DNA from 3 places in the Fictibacillus sp. EA-CB0309 genome. Region 3 is predicted to be linked to each of the others. Evidence: riboswitches for the same ligand, from Rfam matches in the RefSeq annotation. Region 3 holds a riboswitch; each other region holds the start of a gene.
What was found. Region 3 has a riboswitch for cyclic di-GMP ahead of ACEWFH_RS03355 (hypothetical protein). Riboswitches for the same ligand answer to the same signal wherever they lie in the genome.

Region 1: it holds a riboswitch for cyclic di-GMP, as region 3 does, so the genes downstream of both, ACEWFH_RS14770 (hypothetical protein) here and ACEWFH_RS03355 (hypothetical protein) in region 3, are expected to answer to the same signal.
Region 2: it holds a riboswitch for cyclic di-GMP, as region 3 does, so the genes downstream of both, abbA (antirepressor AbbA) here and ACEWFH_RS03355 (hypothetical protein) in region 3, are expected to answer to the same signal.

Annotation. Positions count from the first base shown of each region.
Region 1 is NZ_CP169271.1:2,649,754-2,657,815, reverse strand. It holds gene ACEWFH_RS14790 (STAS domain-containing protein) at 1-659, shown strand, start outside; gene ACEWFH_RS14785 (WYL domain-containing protein) at 755-964, shown strand; gene ACEWFH_RS14780 (YhjD family protein) at 981-1,340, shown strand; partial or broken gene ACEWFH_RS14775 (protein kinase family protein) at 1,438-2,087, shown strand; cyclic di-GMP riboswitch class I at 2,169-2,257, shown strand; gene ACEWFH_RS14770 (hypothetical protein) at 2,458-2,901, shown strand; gene ACEWFH_RS14765 (GGDEF domain-containing protein) at 2,850-3,401, shown strand; gene ACEWFH_RS14760 (GGDEF domain-containing protein) at 3,492-4,565, shown strand; partial or broken gene addB (helicase-exonuclease AddAB subunit AddB) at 4,708-8,062, shown strand, end outside.
Region 2 is NZ_CP169271.1:1,262,333-1,270,394, forward strand. It holds gene ACEWFH_RS06985 (dicarboxylate/amino acid:cation symporter) at 1-1,021, shown strand, start outside; gene ACEWFH_RS06990 (hypothetical protein) at 1,174-1,863, shown strand; partial or broken gene ACEWFH_RS06995 (DNA-3-methyladenine glycosylase) at 1,860-2,434, opposite strand; gene ACEWFH_RS07000 (hypothetical protein) at 2,598-2,762, shown strand; gene ACEWFH_RS07005 (Fur-regulated basic protein FbpA) at 2,880-3,068, shown strand; cyclic di-GMP riboswitch class I at 3,187-3,270, shown strand; gene abbA (antirepressor AbbA) at 3,594-3,782, shown strand; gene ACEWFH_RS07015 (hypothetical protein) at 3,903-4,115, opposite strand; gene ACEWFH_RS07020 (hypothetical protein) at 4,331-4,492, shown strand; gene ACEWFH_RS07025 (hypothetical protein) at 4,914-5,462, shown strand; gene ytkD (RNA deprotection pyrophosphohydrolase) at 5,564-6,043, shown strand; partial or broken gene ACEWFH_RS07035 (ABC transporter permease) at 6,052-6,857, opposite strand; gene ACEWFH_RS07040 (ABC transporter ATP-binding protein) at 6,835-7,614, opposite strand; gene ACEWFH_RS07045 (ABC transporter substrate-binding protein) at 7,632-8,062, opposite strand, start outside.
Region 3 is NZ_CP169271.1:574,797-582,858, forward strand. It holds gene ACEWFH_RS03325 (class I SAM-dependent methyltransferase) at 1-460, opposite strand, end outside; gene ACEWFH_RS03330 (hypothetical protein) at 484-984, opposite strand; gene ACEWFH_RS03335 (SGNH/GDSL hydrolase family protein) at 1,102-1,704, shown strand; gene ACEWFH_RS03340 (GNAT family N-acetyltransferase) at 1,707-2,201, shown strand; gene ACEWFH_RS03345 (hypothetical protein) at 2,367-2,543, shown strand; gene ACEWFH_RS03350 (DUF5667 domain-containing protein) at 2,696-3,700, opposite strand; gene ACEWFH_RS03355 (hypothetical protein) at 3,670-3,894, opposite strand; cyclic di-GMP riboswitch class I at 3,977-4,064, opposite strand; gene ACEWFH_RS03360 (alpha-amylase family glycosyl hydrolase) at 4,295-8,062, shown strand, end outside.

The sequences.
Region 1 (8,062 bases), 1.8 Mb from region 3:
AAGATTACAAAGCCAGCGAAGAACGATTTATCAAGTGGGGAAGGAAGAATGGTGAACTTGCCGTTCAGTACGAAGTGCCTTTAGATACGGCTTTAAACAGTACGAGGTTTTATCGAATCGTGCTTTGGGAGTTTATTCGAAACGAAATTAACAATGAAAAGTTTGCAGTGGAGACTGTTTTAAAAGCAGCATCAATCATTGATCCGTTCTTAGATGAAACCGTGCATGCTTTTAGTGTAGCTTATGTAGAAAACAATAACCGAGTACTCGGATTGGCCCGAGAAGCCATTGAAGAACTCTCTGTTCCAGTTGTTAGATTGACGAGATCGGTCGCCGTTCTTCCTCTTGTTGGAACGATTGATACTCACCGATCTAAATTAATTATGGAAACATCACTTCAGAAATGTATGGAACTAGAGGTTGAGCACCTATTTATCGATCTTTCTGGAGTTCCAGTCATCGATACGATGGTGGCTCATAACTTATTCAAAGTGATTAATTCGCTTAAGCTCCTAGGTGTAAAGGTAACGTTAAGCGGTATGCGGCCTGAATTAGCCCAGACGGTCGTTTCCCTGGGAATCAGTTTTGAAGGATTTTCCATTGCGGGTAATTTGTATCAAGAACTAGAGGCGATGGGAATTGGTCTCCAAACCAAGTAGATATCAAGAATACCTATCTTATTTAGATAGGTATTTTTTTCTTGTATTAAAAGAACGTTTGTTCGCATATAATAAATAAAAAAGGAGGTTGCTTCATGACTAACATGTTAATGAGATGCATCCAAGAAAGAGCTGCGGTTGAGATGATTTATCTTTCGCGAAAAGGAGATATCTCTCATCGATTGGTAATTCCATACTCTTTCGATGGGGACATGATTAAAGGCTACTGTTCAGTTAGAAAAGAAATCCGGACTTTTCAATTAAGGAATATTCTATCTGTACAATTTCGTTTTTTGCCTTCTTAAGATTGGGGGAATAGTCGTGCAATATGGAAGCGAAGAAGAGCGTTCGCTCATTGAGAAATTTGTGATGTATCCGATTTTACTCTCAGTGTTTAATCGGGACCTCCAAATTATTAACGGCTCTCCATTTAAATTGAGACAGCCATACGTCGCATTAATTGAACAAATTATGAATCAAATTAGTAAAGATTTATATGATGTAAGAGTTGAACTGCGAAAAAGAAGAATAAAGGTGATGGATGGACGGCGTGAAGCAGATATTACTGAATATGAGATCTTCATTAGAGGCTATCGTGAAATAATGCGGTTCCCAAACGTTCATTTGAAAAACAAAGCAGAAACGCTTATGCTGTCATATCTTCACGTGGCAGCGGAATAAGTCAGGAAGGCATTCAGGTTTCCTTTTTAATGCCAACTGTATACAATGAATGCAGAAACATATGATGATAGTAAATCATTAGAAATTGAGGAACCGAATGGAACACTTTATTCAGCTTGCCAGACAATTGAACAGAGAGATCATGATTGAAAGCCAAAGTCCGTTTGATCCAGTATGTCCGGTAAATACACCGCATCCTTGGCAAATGCTAGGCTGCGGAAATTATGCGGCTGTTTTTTTCATCCTGAATATCCTGCTTATGTCGTGAAAATTTATGGCAGGGACGAACACGGTCTGCTGGATGAGAAGAAAGTATACGAACGATTAGGCGATCATCCCGGGTTTTCTGTTTGTTATTATACGGAAAGCAGGTTCTTGATTTTAAAACGAATCCAGGGTATTACGCTTTATGACTGTGTGCATAAAGGAATCAAAATACCTGAGCATGTGATCTATGACATTGATAATGCATTGAGATATGCAAGGGAAAAAGGATTACAGCCTAGTGATGTACACGGAAAGAATGTGATGATCTCGGGTAATAGAGGAATTATTGTGGATGTATCTGATTTTTATAAAAGGGAAGATTGCCGTAAGTGGGAAGACTTGCGTAAAGCATACTTTACTTTTTACAAAAAGACTCTCTACTATTTACCTGTAAAAATTCCTTATTTTGTTTTAAATTTTGTGCGCGTAGGGTATAGGTACTATAGAAAGTTAAAAATATCCAAAAATAAAGACGGTTAATAATAGGATAATATACCTATGTAAAACATTGGCACAAATTACCTATATAGGATATAATATCTATAAATCAATAGAAACCTTTGTTATTAAGGGCAAACCAGTTGAAAAGCTGGGACGCAAAGCTATGGGCCTAAAGTATGGTAAACATGCAATGGCAGCCGGTTGCCAAAGGGAAGCGGATTAATGTTTTGATAGCTAGGAATCGAGGAAGTGTGTTTCATAAGGGCTAGTATTTTATTTTAAATACTTGAGCATCTTAGGAACGAAACTGACAAAGAGATTCGACGCTTATCAAACATTATAAAAGCCATTCCCTTTTCGGGTAATGGCTTTTTGTATGTAATTTTTCAGGATTTGAGGGGTTGCAGAAATGGAAAACTTCCAACTAGACTTGCGCACACTCAAAAGAAACTTGTTTACAAGATTTATGAAGTCTATTCCAACCATGATACATACTCACAAAGAGCATCTCAGACAACATGATGACTTTCATACGTTTCTAAACGGTTTTGTTGAGCAATACGAAAAGATATTAGTGAAGTTTTTACGGGGAATTACTCATGCGGTTTTTCTTCCGGAAGAACGTTTTGAATTATTCTTGAAGCAAGCTGAGCAAAAAGCTTTTCGGTCTGGAATTCATTTTTTGAGACATCAGCGAATTCCGCATCAGTCTCTTGCTTGCTTTACTACCAGCATCAGTGAATCTGTGCTGCAGCAAGTAAAAAAGAAACGAAGAATGAATCGCTTTTTGTTCAACTTTTCATGCTGGACAGGTGGAACCGTATATCGCATCGATCCGTTACTGGATTCTTAAGTGGTTTTTCAGCAGAGCAATTTAAAGATTTAAAAGAAATTAGTATCCGTGATCCGTTGACCAACCTTTATAACCGTCGTTATTTCTATGACTGTTTAGAAAAAGAGCTGGAGAAAGCACACAAACTTAAACTGCCGCTAACACTTGTTATGTTTGATATTAATAATTTCAAACTAATAAATGATGAGTATGGTCATCATGCAGGAGATGAAATTCTTCAGCAAATCGCTGAGCTTTCTAAACGCTTAAAACTGTTTTCCGGATTCAGATTTGGAGGAGATGAATTTGTCTTTCTTCTGCCGGGAATTACAGAAGCGGAAGCATATATCCTTGTGGAAAAAATGGAGAGTCAATTGATGGGTTGGAACAAATCGATCTCACTCGCTTACGGTGCGATAGAACTTCTTTCCGATGCATGTGAAAACATTGATTATTACCTTCAGCTGGCTGATGAACGGATGTATACCAACAAACGAGAAGTCAAAACGTGTGAAACGTAAAGATGGAATGAGAAAAATTGATTTATGTAAAATACAGGAACCGTGTGCTATAATTTCCTAATATAGCATAGCGCGAAGGAAGATGACTACATGAGAGAATTGTTTGTAATAACTGAACACAGATCTGAAAACATATCTTCTTTATTGCGGTGGTTCTTTTTAGTTCTTTGCATCCCTATCTTTTACTATACTCCTATTTCAAATGTATTGAACTATGAAACAGATACGTTCCCAATCCTTTTGGCGATTGGAATACTATACATGACGTCAACGCAGATCGTATTACATAAGTGTCATGAAAAATCCGCGTACTACCGCTTTTTTACAAGGGGCGGCATCGTTTTTGACTATATTGCTTATGTTTGGCTGATGCAGCTATCTGGAGGAGCAGAGAGTCCGTTTGTTTCTGTCGGTTATTTGATTGTTATCCATGCGGCCCTCTATTGGAGATTAAAAGGTGCATTTTTGTTAGGATTAGCAAGTTTTAGTGCCATACTGTTCTTTTTTATAAGAGACGGTGGCTATCAAGATACTATGGTTTCCTTTGACTTTTTTATGAAGAGCTGTTTTTTATGGCTGATCGCATTATACGGAGGTATCATCGCATCTAAAGAAAGACAACACTATCTTGAGAAGAACATGTATCAGCTTCAATCTGAACAAGACTATTTAACTGGGTTGCTTAACCACAGAAAGTTCCAAGAAGATGTATTAGAAAAAACAAAACAAAATAAGCCCTTTACTCTTGTACTTTGTGACATTGACCGGTTCAAAAATTTTAACGATCAGCATGGACACTTAATTGGAGATGAAGTACTGAAACTCGTGGGATCAACATTCAAACGGTATATCTCTTTAAAAGACGGAGAAGCTTATCGGTATGGCGGAGAAGAATTTGCTTGGATTCTACATACAGCTAGCGAAACTGAAGTGAAAAGGATGATTGAATCCGTCAACAGTCATTTAAAGCGATTTCCATATACAATTGAAAACGAGCCGTTACCAATCACTTTGAGTTACGGAATAGCCATTTATTCATCTGGCGAAAAACCTGCTCAAATAATCCAAAGGGCGGACATGCTATTATATGAAGCGAAGTCAGCAGGAAGAAACACATTGAAACTTGATACGATCAAAATCGAGGAAAATCAGCTAATGATGTAGCGGTTTTCCTTTTTTTATATTAAGAGCTATCCTTTAAATACCAGCTGTATGTGCTCGTTTTTAAGTATACTTGCCTTTGCCGTCTTACTAGATTATGAGATAATAGAAACAGAATTTATGCGCGGAACAGGGGATGAACATAATGAGTTTGCAATATATCTTGGGACGATCCGGCAGCGGAAAGTCCCACTCTGTCTTTATGGAGATTCAAAGAAAACTTAAAGAAAATCCATCCGGAAATCCGATCATCTATCTCGTGCCAGATCAGATGACCTTTCAATCAGAATACAAGCTTGCATCGACTCCCGGATTATCAGGAATGATGCGTGCGCAAGTGTTTAGTTTTTCAAGACTAGCTTGGCGTGTTCTTGGTGAGACCGGGGGCATGACAAGAATGCATATTACCTCGACAGGCATAAGAATGATGCTTCGGAAAATCGTTGAACACAAAAAAGAAGAACTGAAAATTTTCAGGAAAGCATCAGAACAAAGCGGATTTTACGAACTGCTTGAGTTGATGACAACAGAGCTGAAACGTTATTGTGTGAGTTCAGAAGACCTTACGTGGAATGCGGAAACGCTGCTTTCGCTTGGTCAAAAAGAGAATAATATGAAGGTACTTCAAGATAAACTATCAGATCTCAGCATTATTTCAGGTGCACTCGAACAAGCACTCGCTGGGAAATATCTGGATTCTGAAGATTATTTAAGATTGCTTCAAGAGAAGCTGCCTACCGCTTTGAGTATTAAGAATAGCGAAATTTACATAGATGGATTTCATTCTTTTACGCCTCAAGAGCTTGAAGTTGTGGCAGGCTTAATGGCACATGCAAAAAAGTCACCATTGCACTTACAACAGATGAATCTGTTCAACAAGAAACAGCTCTGCATGAGCTTGATACGTTCTACATGACAAAGAAGACCATTCAAGTTCTTACTAAGCAAGCGAAAGAACTAGGTGTGGAATTGGAAGAACCTATCTTCCTTCACGAAAATCCTAAATTCACTTCTCGGGCGATCGCTCATATTGAAGAACAATATGACAGAAGACCTGCCGTTCAATCATCGGATTCTGATGGAATTCATGTTGCAGCTGCTGTAAATATCAGGTCAGAAGTCGAAGGTGCAGCAAGAAAAATTGTTGAGCTTGTAAGAGATCATGGGTATAGATATCGTGACGTAGCTGTTACGGTTCGTAACGCTGGCACCTATCAGACGCTTATTGAGACCGTTTTTTCAGACTATGGAATTCCCGTTTTCCTTGATCAAAAAAGTCCATGCTTCATCATCCGCTCATTGAACTTATTCGTTCCTCTTTAGATATTGTTCTAAAAAATTGGCGGTATGAAGCCGTTTTTCGTGCGGTTAAAACAGACATGCTCTATCCGCTTGATGAGATCAGAAAGACCACTTCAGAGATGAGACGCTGTATGGATGAACTTGAAAACTATGTATTAGCGCTCGGCATACAAGGCAAGAGGTGGACAGATCCAAAACCATGGAAATATAAAAGGTTTAGAGGATTTGAGTCAGAAGACTTTGGGAAAACAAGTCGCGACGATGAAAAAGAACAACTGATCAATGATTTGCGCGACATGATTGTGTCGCCTCTAAGCCGTCTATCAAAAGGCCTTTCAACTAGCAAAAGTGTTATCGATTATTGTAGAACACTTTATCAGTATTTAGAAGATCTGAATGTCCCGATGAAACTTGAGCGGTTAAGACTTCAAGCAGAATCTTCCGGAAAACTAAGAGTAGCATCAGAACATGGACAGGTTTGGAATGCGGTGTTAGGTCTGCTTGATGAAATGGTAGAGTTAACGGGCGAAGAAGAACTGTCAAAAGATACGTGGATGCAGATGCTTGAAACTGGGCTTGAGAGTATGAAGTTTGCCCTTGTTCCTCCGTCGTTAGACCAAGTGTTAGTTGGGACGATGGAGCGATCAAGATTTACCGATGTAAAAGTTAATTTCGTGCTTGGTGTAAACGATGGTGTGATTCCTCTTAAGCCAAAGGATGATGGTTTGTTATCAGAAGATGAACGAGAAGCGCTTGAACGAAATGGGATTGTTCTTGCGCCTACAGCACGAAGAAAGCTGCTTGATGAACAATTTATGATATACCTTGCGTTAACAAATGGCAGTGACCATTTGTTTGTTTCGTATGCACTCGCTGATGAGGAAGGTAAAACACTTCAACCATCAATGGTTATTCAGCGGCTGCGTGATCTTTTTCCAAAGTTAAAGGAAGAACTTTATCATAATGAACCAGCTCTTCATGAGGATATTGATTTTGTACAGCACCCTGTAAAGAGCGTCTCCTTTTTGAGTACACAGCTGAGAGAATGGAAAAAAGGGTATCCGATCTCTCCCGTTTGGTGGGATGTTTATAACTGGGTCATAACAGATGACCAATACGGCCATTATGCTACAAGAGCTTTATCAAGTCTGTTTTATTTTAACCGTGAAGCACCGTTAAGCTCTTCTGTCTCACAGGACCTGTATGGTGAAAAGATTTTGACGAGTATTTCTAGAATGGAGCTATTTCAGTCATGTCCGTTTTCACAGTTTATGTCGTATGGATTAAAACTAAGAGAGCGTCAGATGTACAAACTCGAAGCACCTGATATTGGGCAATTGTTTCATGCTGCTTTAAAACAAATGAATGATGCACTTCAGCAAAGAAGAGTATCTTGGAGCGATCTTTCAAAAGGTGATTGTTACCGGCTGGCAGGCGATATTGTAGAATTGCTTGCACCACAGCTTCAGCATGAGATTTTGTTAAGTTCTAACCGTCATCTTTATATAAAGAAGAAGCTGAAAGAAGTAGTCGGGAAGGCTTCGCACATTTTAAGCCAGCACGCAAAGGCGAGTGGATTTACGCCTGCTGGTCTTGAACTTGCATTCGGAGCTGGTGGAACATTGCCGCCGCTGATCTATAAATTACCGAACGGAACAACAATGGAAGTGATCGGACGTATTGACCGTGTGGACACTGCGAAAAGTTCCAAAGGACTTCTTATGCGTGTTATTGATTACAAATCTAGTTCATCAGGACTGAACTTAGCTGAGTTGTATCATGGAATCGCACTGCAGATGTTAACGTATCTGGATGTAGCAGTAACACATTCACAAAACTGGCTCGGTGAAGAATCCGTGCCTGCAGGTGTTTTATACTTCCATGTCCATAATCCGATTCTAAACGAAAAGAAGCTTCTTAGTGTGGAAGAGATAGAAAAAGAAGTGCTGAAGAAATTTAAGATGAAAGGTCTTGTACTTGCTGAGCAAGAAGCCGTTCACCTTATGGACAGTACGATGGAGGACCGATCATCCATCATCCCTGTAGCTTTAACACAAAAAGGATTTCATAAGTCGCATTCTTCCGTTGCTACAGCCGACCATTTTAACACGATGAGAAAGCATGCCCGAAAAATGGCAGTGAATAGCGGCGCTGGCATAACAAGTGGTGTTATTGACATCTCCCCATATGAAATGAAG
Region 2 (8,062 bases), 690 kb from region 3:
ATTAGGACGTGTTGGTGCAAAAACAGTCGGTTACTTCCTTGCAACAACAACAATCGCCATCATTATTGCTATGGCTTTAGCACTTATTTTTAAACCTGGCGTAGGGGATTTTAAAACGGAAGGTGCTAAGTTTGAGCAGCAAGAAGCACCGGCTGTTACAGATACACTTCTAAACATTATTCCGACGAATCCGGTTCAAGCGATGGCAGAAGGAAATATGCTTCAAATCATTGCTTTCTCAGTATTTGTTGGATTTGCATTAACAATGCTTGGAAGCAAAACAAAAGGAATTATGGATTTAATTGAACAAGGTAACGATATCATGATGTACCTTGTAAATGTAGTAATGAAATTTGCTCCATACGGTGCATTTGCTCTAATTGCTTCAGCAGTTGGAAGTCAAGGGATGGATGCAATCAAGGCAATGGGCTTGTATATGAGTGTTGTAATTCTAGCACTTTTCATTCACTCTATTGTGGCATATGGTGGCTCTATTGCTTTATTAGCAAAGAAGAGCCCAATTTGGTTCTTTAAAGGCTTCGCACCAGCAATGTCTGTAGCATTCAGTACATCAAGCTCTAATGCTACATTGCCAATCTCTATGAAAACAGCTCAAGAAAACCTTGGTGTTCGCAAATCAATCAGTGGATTTGTTCAGCCACTAGGCGCAACAATTAACATGGATGGAACAGCAATCATGCAAGGTGTAGCTACAATCTTTATTGCTCAAGTTTACAATGTAAACTTAGGCGTAACTGAAATGCTTACTGTTATCCTTACAGCGGTTCTTGCAAGTATCGGTACAGCAGGAGTTCCTGGTGTAGGACTAATCATGCTAGCGATGGTACTAAACTCAGTTGGATTACCAGTTGAAGGTATCGCTCTAATCCTTGGTGTTGACCGACTTCTTGATATGTTAAGAACGGCTGTTAACATTACAGGAGATGCTGCTTGTGCAGTTATCGTTGATAAAGGTGAAGACAAACATCTTGGTGCTCGTGATCAAGAAGTTAGTGCATAATTGATGGATTAGAAAGCTGCAGAGAAATTCTCTGCAGCTTTTTTTATATGCCGATATCCCTAGTTTAGTAAATATGAGTAAATAAATGTAAGCAAAGATAAAAAAACATGTTAAAATAGAAAGATACATAATGATACTTCGGAGTGATCTTCTTGGAAAAATGGCTAGAGATATTTATGCTTACTGGTAAGGTCATATGGGTACAAATTCAGACTGTTATCAATCCTCTTATTGAATTAATTCAAAGTGGAATGAATAACTTTTGGTTTGTTTTTGTTCTCACTATTGTCGCAGGAGCTGCGCTATTAAGCATTATTATTAATGGAATCACCTTTTATCAGGCACATAATTTTATACATCGAAAAATGGTTGTTGAATCATCTCAAGATATTGAATTTACCTTATTCTTAAAATCGCTTTGGCAGAGTGATCGATCTAAGGGTTTGATACCTAACGCAAAGTCAGCCAAAAGCCGATATCTTCAATTCAATACGCAAGAACGTTTCTATGTTCAAACCTATCTGCAGCAACGTTTGAAATTTTTACGTACAAACCAGCCTTTGTTTATATTGGCGGCCTTATTTTTAGGTTTAATCTCAAGTATTGCTGTTGACGTCCTGCCCATTGAGGCTGTCCAGCTCACTGCTGAAAATGTATTAAAAACAACTTTGTTTGTACTTGTTTGGCTTTTCATCATGCAAACTAAATATGTATCAATAAAGAAACAGACCTACTACCACCTAGCTTGGATGCAAGAAACGAACAGATCGGTAAACGTTGATTACATGCAGGATGAAGATGCTGCAGTATCGATAGAAAAAGAAAATAACCCTGCGTATTAACGGGATACGTAAGGGTTATTTTTTATCCAAAATCGATAGGGATAATGAATCGCTTCTTCTGCATAATGAATACCAATTCGAGGACCTGCGATTATTTGTTCTTCTTTTACTTCAAATCCTTCTTCAATTCTTATGTTGCTTTCATTTAGTTTTTTTCCATTATCAGATAAAGTAAATGCCATACTTTTAGAAAGCTTGCCAGGCCCGTTTGTTAGCTGAAGATCACTTTTAATTTTTGCTCTTCTTTCCCTCATTATCTCCATCCCCTTTACCGGCTGAAGCGCTCTTATTAATATCGCTTCAGGCTTATTAAATGGCCCTGAAACGATATTAAAGCATATGTGCATTCCATAAATAAAATAGGTATAAATCGTACCTGCCTCATGAAACATAACTTCTGTTCTCGGTGTTCTCCGATTTCCATATGAGTGAGCTGCTCGGTCTTCTGGCCCTAAATATGCCTCTGTTTCAACAATATAACCTGATACTAAACCATCTTTACTTTCATGGATAAGTTCCATGCCTAAAAGTTTTTTGAAAGATCAAGTGTAGGTAAACAAAATAAGTCCATTTTATTCTCCTCATATGTATGACTTTTGCTTTATGTAAGTACAATAACAATAGGATTTGTAGTATTATGTTTCCTTTTGTCGAAGTTTTACAAACGTTAAAAAAAGGAAATAAGGCATGTAACAAGAAGTTTTTATAAAGCAAATAAATAGGAGGCGTTTAATGTGGATGGTTGGGTAAATCAAACAGGGATCTATGAGAATCTCTCCAAAAGACGCTGGGAATATTGGGAAGTAAGTCAACAAGGCATTAAAACGATGGTTTCCTGGTTGTGCTGGAATGCGCCTAATTCTGTTTATGAACAATGGAGTAAATCTGTCTTGCATTAAACGCAGTTCTCGTTAAAGTTCCTTTCTTTTGAGGAACTTTTTTATTTGTCTATATGGCTTGAATCTTCTTTTATTTGGTTAAAATGATTAACAGCTAACAAAAAGGAGAAGATTTAAATGAATCATAATAAAGGTCAGCTGCGCAGAGCCGTGGAAGGACGTAAACAGCGATTGATTCAGCATCTAATTCATAAAGGTTTTTATGGATACGAAGATCACAGACATTTAACTGAGTTTACACTAAGTGAACTAGAGTTGGAATGGAAGAATGCTCAATACATTGATCAAGAAAATCATATTAGCTGATTTTTTAAAATAGTAAAAAAATAACCAGCTTTAACAGCTTATTTCTGGTATAATATCCCTATGAGTGGGAAAAACGTCTCGTCTTTACGACAAAATACGAGATGAAATGCCATAAATCGTTTGATAAAGGCAAACTCGCTGAAAAGTGAGGACGCAAAGCTATAGGGGCTTCATTCTAGAAATATGCCAGCCAGCTACCTTACGAAACTTATCCTTCGATTTATGAAATCTGATATTAGGGGGATATCAATGGATAATCACTTGTTATTAGTTTCATGGTCTGCCATTGGTTTTTATTTAGCTATCATTTTTTGTATATGCCTATTATTATTTTTTACTGGAAATATGCTGAAAAAAGATTCTCGAATCCTAGATATATTTACAAATATCCTAATCATATTAGGTGCAATTGCCTGGGTTGTCATTACGAGTTAGCTAGACCATAATAAAATTTCCAAATTTTTAGTAAGGATACGCATGAAAGCCTCACGATATAATGGTTGTATACAGGAGAGGGGCTTATCAATGAATGGAAAAGTAAAATTGAACCTTACCGACGAGGATAAAGAACTATTAGTCGAGGCATTGCTTAGTCAGGGATATGCTTATGAGGTTGTAGATTCAGAATTGAAAGACCTGGAATATGAGTTAAAGCCAGAATACGAATCAAAAGTACGAAAATTAAACAGTTTGTTAAAAAAATTACATAATTAACAATTCAAGTAGATAAAACAGAATCCGAGACAGCGGATGTCGTTCTATCAAATAAATATGCTTAACAGTCCAAAAAATAAAGCAAAAGGCCCTTCTATAAAGGTCTTTTGCTTTTTTATCTTAAGTATCAAGTAAGCCTTTTCTTCTAGCTTCCATACGCCATTCTGCTTCTTTTACAACTCTTCTAGGAAGTTTACCTCTGTTTTTTAAGAACGACCAGTACGTTAAGTATTGTTTTGGTCTAGATACGGGTGAGACATTCCTTGCATACTCCCACCAAGAGATTTCATTTGCTTCCAAGCGTATTAAAAAAAGATCGTCGCCTTTTACCATAAAACTCACTCCTGTCTTGCCTTTCGTTACCAATTAGTATGGACTCATTTCAATAAAATAATCGAAAAATATCATGGCACTTTATTTTATGCATGCTGTTTCATTCTGTTTAGGACAAAAAGTAATTTTTTAGTCAGGCAGGAAATAAGTTATGAAGCTTGAATCTTTAAGATACACAAAAGGAAGGTCGTGCAAGAAAATAGGGGGTGGTCCTGTTGGAGCAAGTACTCATGTTTTCATCACTATTAGCTCCTTTAGTGACAGCGATGATGGAGCTCTTAAAACGTACTTTCCCGATTCCGAAAAAATATATACCGATTTGCAGTTTTTTTGTTGGGTTATTTATCGGTTTACTAGCTTCCCTTTTACTAGTATGAATACAGAACTAAGGTTGTGGTCTGGAGGAATTGCAGGCTTGGCAGCAACTGGATTGTATGAAATCGGTAAGAAAAGCAAAAAATCAAGAAGAACCTGTTAGAAGTATAAAATATAGGTGTGCCTTTAGGATTTCAAAATGCTTTATGCTAAAGGATTGTTTCTTTTGAATTTTTTATTCTCTTCATTTGCAAGTTGATTGGAGCGTAAGGATGCGAGACTCCTACGGGACGAGCGAGCAGGTGGAGACTCCTAATGGCACAAAGCGGCTCACCGTACGCCCCGTGGAAAGCGAGCAGCCTGGAGTGGAAATCAACTACTTTCAGGACTAACAGTGTTGTATGTCCTTTATAAAAAAGGTTTAAAAATACGAATACAGTGAATAGATTATAGTAAGAAAACAATGTCAGGCGGTGAATTATCGTGAAAGCTTTTCTAGCCCTTTGTTTTGCTGTTATGCTATCATTTCTATTTGTCCCTAACATTACAGAGAACGTACAAGAGAAATCCGGTGCTCCGGATGAAATAATCAACCAACCAGTTAAGGCTGAGGCTAACAATAAAAGTAGTAATAGTCAACAGATTCCAGCCTTTACGGAGGATGTTGCGAAGAAAAGAGCAAGTCTTTTTATAGAAGCTCTAAAACAGGAAACAGATGAAAACTATAGAGTTTTAAATTATTCCACAAAAGAAGAATATATGACCTACCTTATGAATTTTGTGTCAAAAGACATAGCTGCTTATTATACGGATGGTTTATTTGAGGAGAGAGAAAGTTCATTGTACATTATTCCCACAGAGCTTCCACCATGGCTTGAGGAAAATGAACCTGTTAACATAAAACAGCTCTCTGATACTTCTTATCGAGTCTATCAGAAGAATACATCAGATCTCTATGGTACATATGAGATAACATTAGGATATGAATATTTGGATGGACATTGGATCATTACATTTGCATCTGTTGATTGAACATGGGGTATCCCTTCCCATGTTTTTTCACGATTAAAACAAATGGACTTTAAATGTTGTGAACTTTACAATAAAGGAAACAGTCGAGATGGAGTAGTGTGATGGATATAATAACGTTCAAAGATTTTTATAACAACACTGTACAATTGTCGTTCTCAGACCACCTCTTTTCGGAAACTCCAAAACACGTGTGGTGTTTGTGTAAGTTTAAAGATCAATGGTTGTTAACAGAGCATCCGAGGCGGGGTATTGAATTTCCGGGTGGAAAAGTAGAGCCTGGTGAGACCGCAGATGAAGCGGCGGTTCGTGAAGTGTTTGAAGAAACCGGTGGAAGAGTTTCAGATCTTAGATATATCGGCCAATATTACGTGGATGGAAAAGGCGGAAAAATTATTAAGAATATATATGTTGCGACAGTAGATAAAATTCTTCTGAAGAACCGATATTTCGAAACGAATGGACCTGTTTTAATGAGCGAGTTGCCTGAAGATGTATCTACGAATAAATCGTTTAGTTTTATGATGAAAGACCAGGTTCTGAGTGAGAGCATGAAATACGCACTCAAACATTCCCTGGCCTGATTTCTTAATTATGTGCGGTGCTTTATAAGTTTTCGTTCTAATAATTCTACTCCTTGATACATAACTGTAGCCATTACAGCAATAATCAGAAGACTCATTAATACAAGGGTAAAATTAAAGACTTGGAAACCATAGATAATCATGTAGCCTAACCCTTGTTTTGAGACTAGAAACTCGCCTACGATTACCCCTACCCATGATAACCCTACATTTACCTTTAAAGAAGATATGATATTCGGAAAACAGGCTGGAAGGATAACCTCCTTAAAGCACTGTTTTTTATTTCCGCCGAAAGATCGAACCACTTTAATATAATTAGCATCGACATTTTGAAATGCCGTGTATACAACAAGTGTTGTGATGATAATCGATATGAGAATTCCCATTGCGATAATTGATCCAAAGTTTGGACCGATTGCAACAATTAATATTGGTCCTAATGCTACTTTCGGCATAGCGTTCAAAACAACCAAATAGGGATCCAGTACTTTTGATAAAAATGGTGACCACCAGAGTAAAGCTGCGAGCATGGTACCTAACAAAGTTCCTAAGATAAATCCTAATACGGTTTCACCGAGGGTGAATATAACGTGAATATAAAGTGAACCATCACCTGCTTTTTCAAGAAAAAGAGCCCATATTTTTGTAGGTGAACTGAACAATAAAGGATTAATCCACCCTTTAATTGAAGAGAATTCCCATATTAGAAAAAAGCTAATAAACATGAGCAGTTGAACAAATCGGATGTTCCGTTTTTCTTTTTTAAAGACTGAAGATATTCTCTGTGTTTCTCATTCTTTATCGTTTTGTTCAATGTGCTCCAACTCCTCCCATATTTGCTGAAAGGTTGCAGAAAAATCTGGATGTTGTCGTGCTTCAAAAGGCAGGAGCGTTCTTAAAGTTTCTGGAATCTTAAATGTCCGGAAGATACGTCCAGGATTGCTTGATAACAAGATTACCGTGTCGCTCATTGCAATCGCTTCACCGATGTCATGCGTTACAAGAATAGCCGTTTTCCCGTGTTCTTTTAGAGTGGATGATACAAGATCCTCGAGCTTTAACTTCGTTTGGTAGTCAAGCGCGGAAAAAGGTTCATCAAGCAAAAGCATCTTAGGCTGGGTGGCTAATGTTCGAACGAGTGCGACCCTCTGCCTCATCCCTCCAGAAAGCTCTGAAGGATATTTGCTTCTTGTATGATCTAATCCAATTTCTTTTAATAATGAGAATGCTGCTTGAATGTGTTCGAATGAATGTTGATTCCTCAGTTTTAAACCAAGCGTAATATTATCCTCGATGGTTTTCCACGGAAACAAGTAATCTTGCTGCAGCATATAGCCTATTTTTGGATGTGGCTGAGTAATCTGCTGGTTGTTTACCAAGACAGAACCCACAGTCGGAAGCAACAGGCCTGCAATAATGGACAGAAGAGTAGATTTACCGCACCCGCTTGGTCCAAGTATGGAAATGAACTCACCCTCATTAACAGAAAGCGTTATATCTTCCAAGGCCGTTGTGGCAGAGGTCTTAGAAAAGTAGGTTTGACCGACTGATTTTAGTTGTAAAAAAGCCACGACGATCCCTCCTGAACTTATTTAATGGCTTCTTTTGCTAATGAAGTGTCTACAAGAACTTTATAATCCACTTTTTTCGGTAGCTCTCCAGCTTCATCCATAATCGTCTGAAGGTTATTCCATTCTTCTTCATCTAAAATAGGATTAAGCGCAAAGCTGTGCTGACTCTTATAGCGATCCACTACTGTTTCGATTAATTCAACAGGGGTATCTTCAAAATAAGGTGCGATCACTTTAGCGATTTCTTCAGCAGAATGGTTTTCAACCCATAGTTGTGCTTTATATAAACCTTTTGTAAATTTCTCTAATGTTTCTTTATTTTCTTTCATGTAGCTTTCTTTAGCCATAAAGGTTGTATAAGGAATCTTACCTGATTCGGCTCCGAAAGAAGCTACGATGTGTCCAATTCCTTCTTGTTCAAAAAGACTTGCTTGAGGCTCGAATAGCT
Region 3 (8,062 bases):
GCTTTAAAATATCAAGTCCGTTTTCATGCAGATAAAGCCCCATCTGATCAAGCGTCATCAACTCTCTGTACGTATGATTCATCACATCAGCCATGATCTCGTAATACAACTTCGAACGCAGCTGCGCACGCGGTGTGGTCATCACGATATAGCCGCTTGGCTTCAAAAATTTACGATGCCACTCTACCACTTCAGACTTCATGGAATCTGGAAAGTGCTCTAATAAACCAACGCTCAGCACAATATCAAACTCCCTGCCATACGGAAGGTTACGAATATCGTCCACCACATACGAGATGTTGAAGTCATTTTTATAATAGACTTTATCTCCGCCAGTTCTTGGATTCTCCCCTAAAAATGGGTAAGCCTCCGGGAACTCCGCAAACCTTGCATCGCGACAGAAAGGATCATAATCGACCATCACTACTTCGCCGCCAGGATACATCGCAGACAGCTGCATCGCTTCATAGCCTTCAGCTGCACCTAAAAAAGAATACGAGGTTTACTCACATTAAGCCCTTCAAAAAGAGCTCTCTTCCCTCGAGGATCCCATATGCCATCTTGAATACGATGCACATAATTCCATAAATGAATGCGCAAATAATCTCCCAGTGCGACTTTTACCTCTGAAGGCTTAAAGCTTTTTAAACTATGAAAAAATGCAGTTTTCTTATCGTGAATATCAGCTGGTACATCCTTCGAAAACCACTCGTGAAACGACTGGTTGAACATCGTCCATGATGTATGGACCGGAAGTGCTTCGCCGTGCTTATGCTCCCACTCCGTTTTTTCTTTTGCAAAAGAAGTCACCTCATACGGCTTGCCGACATCTTTCCAAGACACGGTAGACCAATCATTCACCGTATTAACTTTTACAAACTTCTCATATTCTTGTTTGTTATATTGGCGCAAATCCATGCGATAAGACGGTCTCATTTCGGTTTGACCTAAATTTACCGGGCGCTGAACAACAGTTTCAAGCATATTTGTCCTCCTGTAAAAAGGATTTTTTATATGTATTCAAAGAAATAATGTAAAATCCTCTAAAACCCTAACTTTTTACTTCAGCATGATAAAATAGAAGAAAAGAAGAGAGAGGGAATGAGCGTGAAAATTATTTTTATTGGCGACAGCATTACCGCTTCAAATAAAAACACAGATACTGAACGACTCGGAAATGGATATGTTCGAATGATTAAAGAAGCCCTTCCAAAGGACGTAAATGTTATCAATAAAGGTATAAACGGACATCGTGTTACTGATCTTGCTTTTCGTTGGCAGCGGGATGTTCTTGATTTGGAGCCTGACCTTTTATCGGTTTCGATCGGGATCAACGATGTTTGGAGACAGCTTGATAGTCCCGGTATCGCACAAGTCGATGTATTGAAATTTGAAGAGGTGTACCGTGAGCTATTATCGCAAGTTCCTTCTGCTACCAAACTCGTACTCATGGAACCCACGATCATAAAAGAAAACCCGCAATCTCAAGGAAATCAGATGCTCATTTCGTATGTAGAAGTGGTTCGAAAACTAGCAGTGGAATTTGATGCCGTGCTTGTTCCAACGCACGATGTCTTCATCAATCATCTTACAAAAAAGCCCGATGTTTCCGTAACAACAGACGGCGTACATATGAGGAAAAAAGGCAATGAACTACTAGCAAAATGCTGGCTAGAAGCAACAGAGTCACTCATCAACGAATAAAAATGAACCGAGGTTATGGATATGGCAAACTCGATACTCGCTTTTTTGAAGAAAAACATAGAGAAGTTCTGGACGCATTCTATCTGCCTGAAGATCAGGAGAAGTTTACGGCAATGCCAAGTGACGCTTTACAAAAGTGTGAAGAAGATCAGGAAAGGAATCCAGTTGTAATTGAAGCATTCGGCAAAACAGTCGGCTTTTTCGTTTTACATACGGGCGAGAACATTCGAGATTTTACCGCAAACCCAAATGCAATGGTGATTCGCGCGTTATCCATCAATCACCCTGAGCAAGGAAAAGGGTATGCGAAGGATGCGATGCTGCAGCTACCTAAGTTCGTCGCAGCGAACTTTCCTGAGGTGGACGAACTCATCCTAGCGGTGAACTTTAAGAATGAACCGGCTAAAAAGCTCTACGAAAAAGCAGGATTTGTAGATCGCGGTCAAGTCAAACAGGGTCCTGTGGGTCCTCAATATGTGCTCCATTATGATCTATAATTATTAAGCTAATATAAAGGTGATTTTAGAATTGTAAAGTGTTGGTTATGACTTGGTAAATTGCGTCTTTTCGGGTTTTTTTCATGATATATTCTGAACAGGGACAAAGAAATCCCATACTCATGCAAAAAATCAAAATGAATATCCGAAGGGAGCAATTTTGAAATGAGCAAAACGTTTATGGCTAAAATCGGAGCATCTCTTTTGGCAATTTTCTTGATCACTGCATGTAACAACGCGGAAGACACGAACACTGAGGAACAAACAAACACAGAAGAAACTGACACACAAGACGAAGAAACTTCTACAGATGAGGAATCAACGGAAGAGTCAGCTGAATAAGATAGAGTATGTGCCGGGCCTCTACCTACCAGAGAGGACCCGGTTTTTATTTTTTGGGTAACTGAGGTTGCTGTAATGGAATCTTGTGTTATTGAAACTCTAACGTGTGTTTACGTAAAAAAACCTGCCGAACATTTCGGCAGGGAGTATTATTATTCTTTATTTTTACCTTTATCCTCTTTATCCTTTTCTTTTTCACTTTCTTCACGGTCATTTTTACGGTCATCATTGCCTTTTTCTTCTTTATGATTATCTTTTTTTCCGCGATCTTCATTCTTAGCTTCTTCTTTTTTAGGTTGCTCTTTCTTTGGTTCTTCTTTCTTTGGCTGTTCCTTTAAAGGAGGAGTCTCTTTCTTCACATTATCTTTTTTAGGTTGTTCTTTCGCTGGCTTAGTCTGTTCTTTCTTCGGCTGTTCTTTTTTTGGTGCGGGAACAACAGGCGGCTGCTTAGTTTGCTTTTCTTTTACAGGTACGGCAGTTACTGAGGGATGGTCTTCAACAGCTTCTGTTGTGTCATCAGCCGGTCCATCCACTACAGGATCTGCCGCGACAGGCTCCTCAGCTTCTTGCTCTTCCGTTTCAGTTGAAGGATCTTCATCCTCAGTGGACTCATCCTCCTCTTGTTTCTGTTTCTTCTCAAGTTTTGCTATTTTCTTTTCAAGCTTTCCAAACGCTTTTGCAATATTTTTCGAAAGTGCTTCTTGCGCTTTTGGATTATCAATCTTTTCAAGAGCTGTCATTAACGCAACGATGTTTTGGAATAACTTTTTCTCAAGCTCAGTAGCAGTGTCTTCTTCCTCTGCAGCTTCTTCCTCACCGGTTGTTACGTCTTCTGTTCCTTCTTCATCAGAGTCCTCGGCTGGTACCTCTCCGGTAATTTCCTCAGCTGTATCTTCTTCAGAAGCTCCTTCCTCTATTTCAACAGCTTTTGCTTGCTGAGCAATCGCTTCTTCTAAAAGCTTTGTTGCGCCTTCAACATCCCCTTCTTGTAAAAGGACATTTGCCTCCTTAATACGTTCAGCAGCAAAATCAGCTAAAAGTCTTGCTTCTTTATAGTCATCTGTCGTTACAGCAAGCTGCATTTTCTCCATCATGATTTTTATAAAATAAAAGAAATTTCCAGGTACTAGTTCTGGTGCTTCTTCTTGCGTAGGCACTTCTCTGTCACCGAATCGTCTGATGCACTTTCATCTGTCGTTTCTGGTGGTGTCGTCTCAGTTACTTCCTCTGTCTGCGTGTCATCAGCGGGCTCCTCCACAGGTGTTCCAGCTCCCGTGTTTGCAAAAACGGACGGGCCAAACCCAGTTGTTGCAAGTCCTAACGCTAAAAATGAACTTAAAATCTTCTTCACTTTCATTCTCCCTTTCTTATTTAAAGAATTGGAAAACAATAAAAAGACACACTCATGCCGTTTGGCGGAGTGTGCTCCGAAAAACGGCAGCTGGCTGGCATTACACGATGTGTGTAGAAGCCCCTTTAGCTTTGCGTCGCTATGTTTCCATAGGTTTGCCTTTTTCCTTTTATGTTTCCGGTATTCGTAATGCATGCTTTATATCGGCTAGAAGAGTGAGTTATAAAGATTCTATTGGGAAATAAGAAAAAATACCTATTTATAAACAGTTTTATCAGCCGAATGACTTATTTTCCAATAAAAGAAAACATGACATAATAAAGGAAATGAAAGCGTTGTCTTAAACATATTTGTGCAAACGCTTTCACTAATTTGCACACCATTAAAAGGGGGAAATGAAGTGAGGAAAACGAAATCACGCTATGCGGTTTCATGGCTATTACTTTTTACAATGATTTTGCAAACGTTTGCATCTACATTGCTTATACAACCAGCTTCAACAAAAGCGCAAGAGCGCACAGTTACACTTGTTGGAGATCTTCAAAATGAACTAGGAGGAGCAGCTGACTGGAACCCAGCAGACACAGCCACGAAAATGGAACTTCAACCAAACGGAAAGTACAAGCTCACTGGAAAACTTCCTGCTGGTAACTATGAGTACAAAATTGCGATCAACGGCTCATGGGACGAGAACTATGGAGTCGACGGAAAACAGGGCGGCGACAACTACAAACTGACTGTCGACGCTGAAAAAGAATTCACGTTTGTGTACGATGACACGACGCACAAAGTTACGATTCCAGAACCACTTCCGGCCGAACAAACACCACGAATCGTTGGTGACATTCAGCCTGATATTGGTGCGGGTGGCGAGTGGGCGCCTGGAGAATCAACAGCCCTTTTACAAGACGAAGACGGTGACAACATCTACACGTTCACTGCACAAGTACCAAAAGGGAAGCATGCTTTTAAGATCGTGCTCGGTAACAACTGGGACGCAGCTGCATACCCAGCGAGCGACTTCAAACTGAACGTTATTAAAGACGCTGAAATCACGTTCTTTTACAACCACGACACAAAAGAAGTGTACACAAACTATGACGCTGGATTGCCGGATGGCAGCGTGAACGCGGGCAAGCTTTTCCATGACACTTGGAACGAAGCATTCCGTGCGCCGTTTGGAGCGATCAAAGCAGGACAAGACGTAACACTGCGCCTTCAAACGAAAAAAGGCGACCTGACTGGAGCAAAACTTTACCTTCGCAACTATAACTCTGGCTCTACGACTGTAAAAGATATGGAGAATGCGGGCTGGACAACTGTTAATGGTGAAGAGATCGAGCTTTGGGAAGCGACTGTAACTCCTGAGGAAAAAGGCGTTTACGGATACAAATTTACTGCGCGCGATGGAGATGCGGTAAAAGAGTACGGTGAAGATACAGGAGAAGGCGGAAAAGGAGCAGCATCTGATACGAACGCTGGACTTTTCCAAATGACCGTTTACGATCCGTCTTATAAAACACCTGACTGGATGAAAGAATCTGTCGTTTATCAGATTTTCCCGGACCGTTTTTATAACGGAAACAAGAAAAATGATACAGCCAAAACAACAGCACGTGGAACAGAACCGATCGAGCACCAAGATTGGAGTGAGCTGCCAGATAACCCGCGCCAAGCTGAAACAGAAGGGTACACAGGCGACGAAATCTGGTCGAACGATTTCTTTGGCGGTGACATTGCCGGCATTCAGAAGAAACTAGACTACATCGAGTCACTTGGCGTAAATACGCTTTACCTAAACCCGGTCGCACATGCTGCATCCAACCACAAATACGATGCGACTGACTACAAAGCGATGGACCCGATGTTTGGAACACCTGAAGAATTTAAAGCCTTCACAAAAGAATTGAAAAAACGCAAGATGCATTTGATTCTAGATGGCGTGTTCAACCATGTTGGAGACGACTCGATCTATTTTGACCGATACGGTAAATACGACACGGTCGGTGCTTACGAATATTGGGCAAGCATCTATGATCTGATGAGCACCCAAGGCTTAACAGAAGAAGAAGCGAAAAAACAAACGGAAGCGAAATTCACTGAAGAAGGCCAAAAGTTCAGCACATATGGCTTCCACAACTGGTTTAACATCGAGAACGAAAAAGTGAACGGTGTGTACAAATACCAAGCATGGTGGGGCTTTGACTCACTACCTGAGATCAAATCAATTCCAGGTGAAGCTGTGGACTATGATTCAGAACTAAACAACAAACCGTTCGCAGATTACATCATGTATGACGAAGATTCTGCGGCGAAATCCTGGCTTGACCGCGGTGCATCAGGCTGGCGTCTGGATGTTGCGAACGAAGTAGATACCGAGTTTTGGAGAGAGTTCCGAAATGAGTTAAAAGAAGGCAAGAAAGAAGATCCGCTTATCTTAGGTGAAATTTGGGATGATGCGTCTGAATACTTCCTTGGCGATCTTTATGACTCTGTTATGAACTACCGATTCCGCGGTGCGATGATCGATTACCTAAAGAACGGTAACGCGGAAGGCGCAGAAAATCAGCTGAACGCTGTATTTGAAGATTATCCGCAAGAAGCATTCTACGCACTAATGAACTTGATGGGATCACATGACACGCCACGTGTGGCATTTATCCTTGGAAACGGAACAGATTCCTACGAGCGTGCTGAACTTGATCCTAAATACGATCATGAGTTAGGTGTGAAACGTCTGAAGCTTGCAGCTATCTTACAGATGGGCTATGCAGGCGCACCGACGGTTTATTACGGAGATGAAGCGGGAGTTACGGGCTCTAAAGATCCAGATGACCGCAGAACATATCCGTGGGGCTCTGAAGATAAAGACTTAGTGAAACACTATCAAAATATCGGAAAAGTACGTGCAGACTATCATGATCTGTTCAGCTATGGCGAGTTGAACCATCTATTCGCTGAAAAAGACGTGTTAGCGTATACACGTACTGATAAAAAGAACGCGGCACTTGTGATCACAAACCGCGGCAATGAAAACAAGACAGTTGAACTTGATGTAAAGAAGCTGATCGTAAACAATGTGAAGCTGACAGATCAACTGGATAAGAAGTACAAAACATCCGTAAAAGATGGCAAACTGACGGTAACGGTTCCGGCAATGACGGGACGCATGCTCGTTTCGGATAAAGGTCAGAACTTGAAGACACCAGAAGCTGTAACGAACGTGAAAGCAGAAGAAGGAAGCCACTCTGTATCCCTATCTTGGGAAGGTGACGCTAGAAGTTACGCAGTCTACCAAACGACAATCTCTGGTGCTTTTTATGAAAAGATAGCTGAAACAAAAGGCAACTCTATCAAGATTGACGACCTGGATAACGGACGCAAATACTATTTCGCTGTTGTCGCAATCGACAAGAATAACAATGAATCTGTAAAAACAGAATCAAAAGCGGCAATCCCGCACGTTGCGTTAAAAGACGGAAACTATGAAATTGCTGGAGTAACAGCACTAGAGAACGGTGTAATCGACCTTTCTAAATCACAAAACGTTTCAGCTGATATTTTTATAAAAGGTGAAACAGAAAGTGACTTGGCAGAAGGTCTGCAAGCTGAACTTCAAGTGAAGGAGCCAGGAAAAGACACTTGGACATCTCACAAAGCAAGCTACACAGCTCAAAACGGAGAATTTAACACATTCAGCTCATCATTCCTGCCGTTTAAAGAAGGAACGTACGAATACCGTTATGCGTTCTCTACTGATCTCGGCAGTACATGGGTAACGAGTGAAACAAAATCCGTAACGTTCACAAAAGGTGATGACACAACAGCTCCAGCTGATTCTGTAACACTAGAGGAGCCAGCGCAAGAGTCTGGACAAGTGAATCTGAATTGGTCGGTTGAAGGTGCGAACGAACCATATTTGTTCACGATCGTACGTGACGGAGAGGTTATCGACCGAGTTCTAGACACAAACGCAACAACCTACAAAGATATCAACGTGACGAACGGAAAAACGTATTCGTATGAAGTGCACATCTACGATAAAGCAGGTAACAGCGTGAAGTCGAACGCGGTAAGTGTAACACCTGACCTTGTTATGGTAAAAGTAACGCTGAAAGTGAACGCGCCGGAGTATACTCCACAAGGAGTAGATCTGACGGTTCCAGGA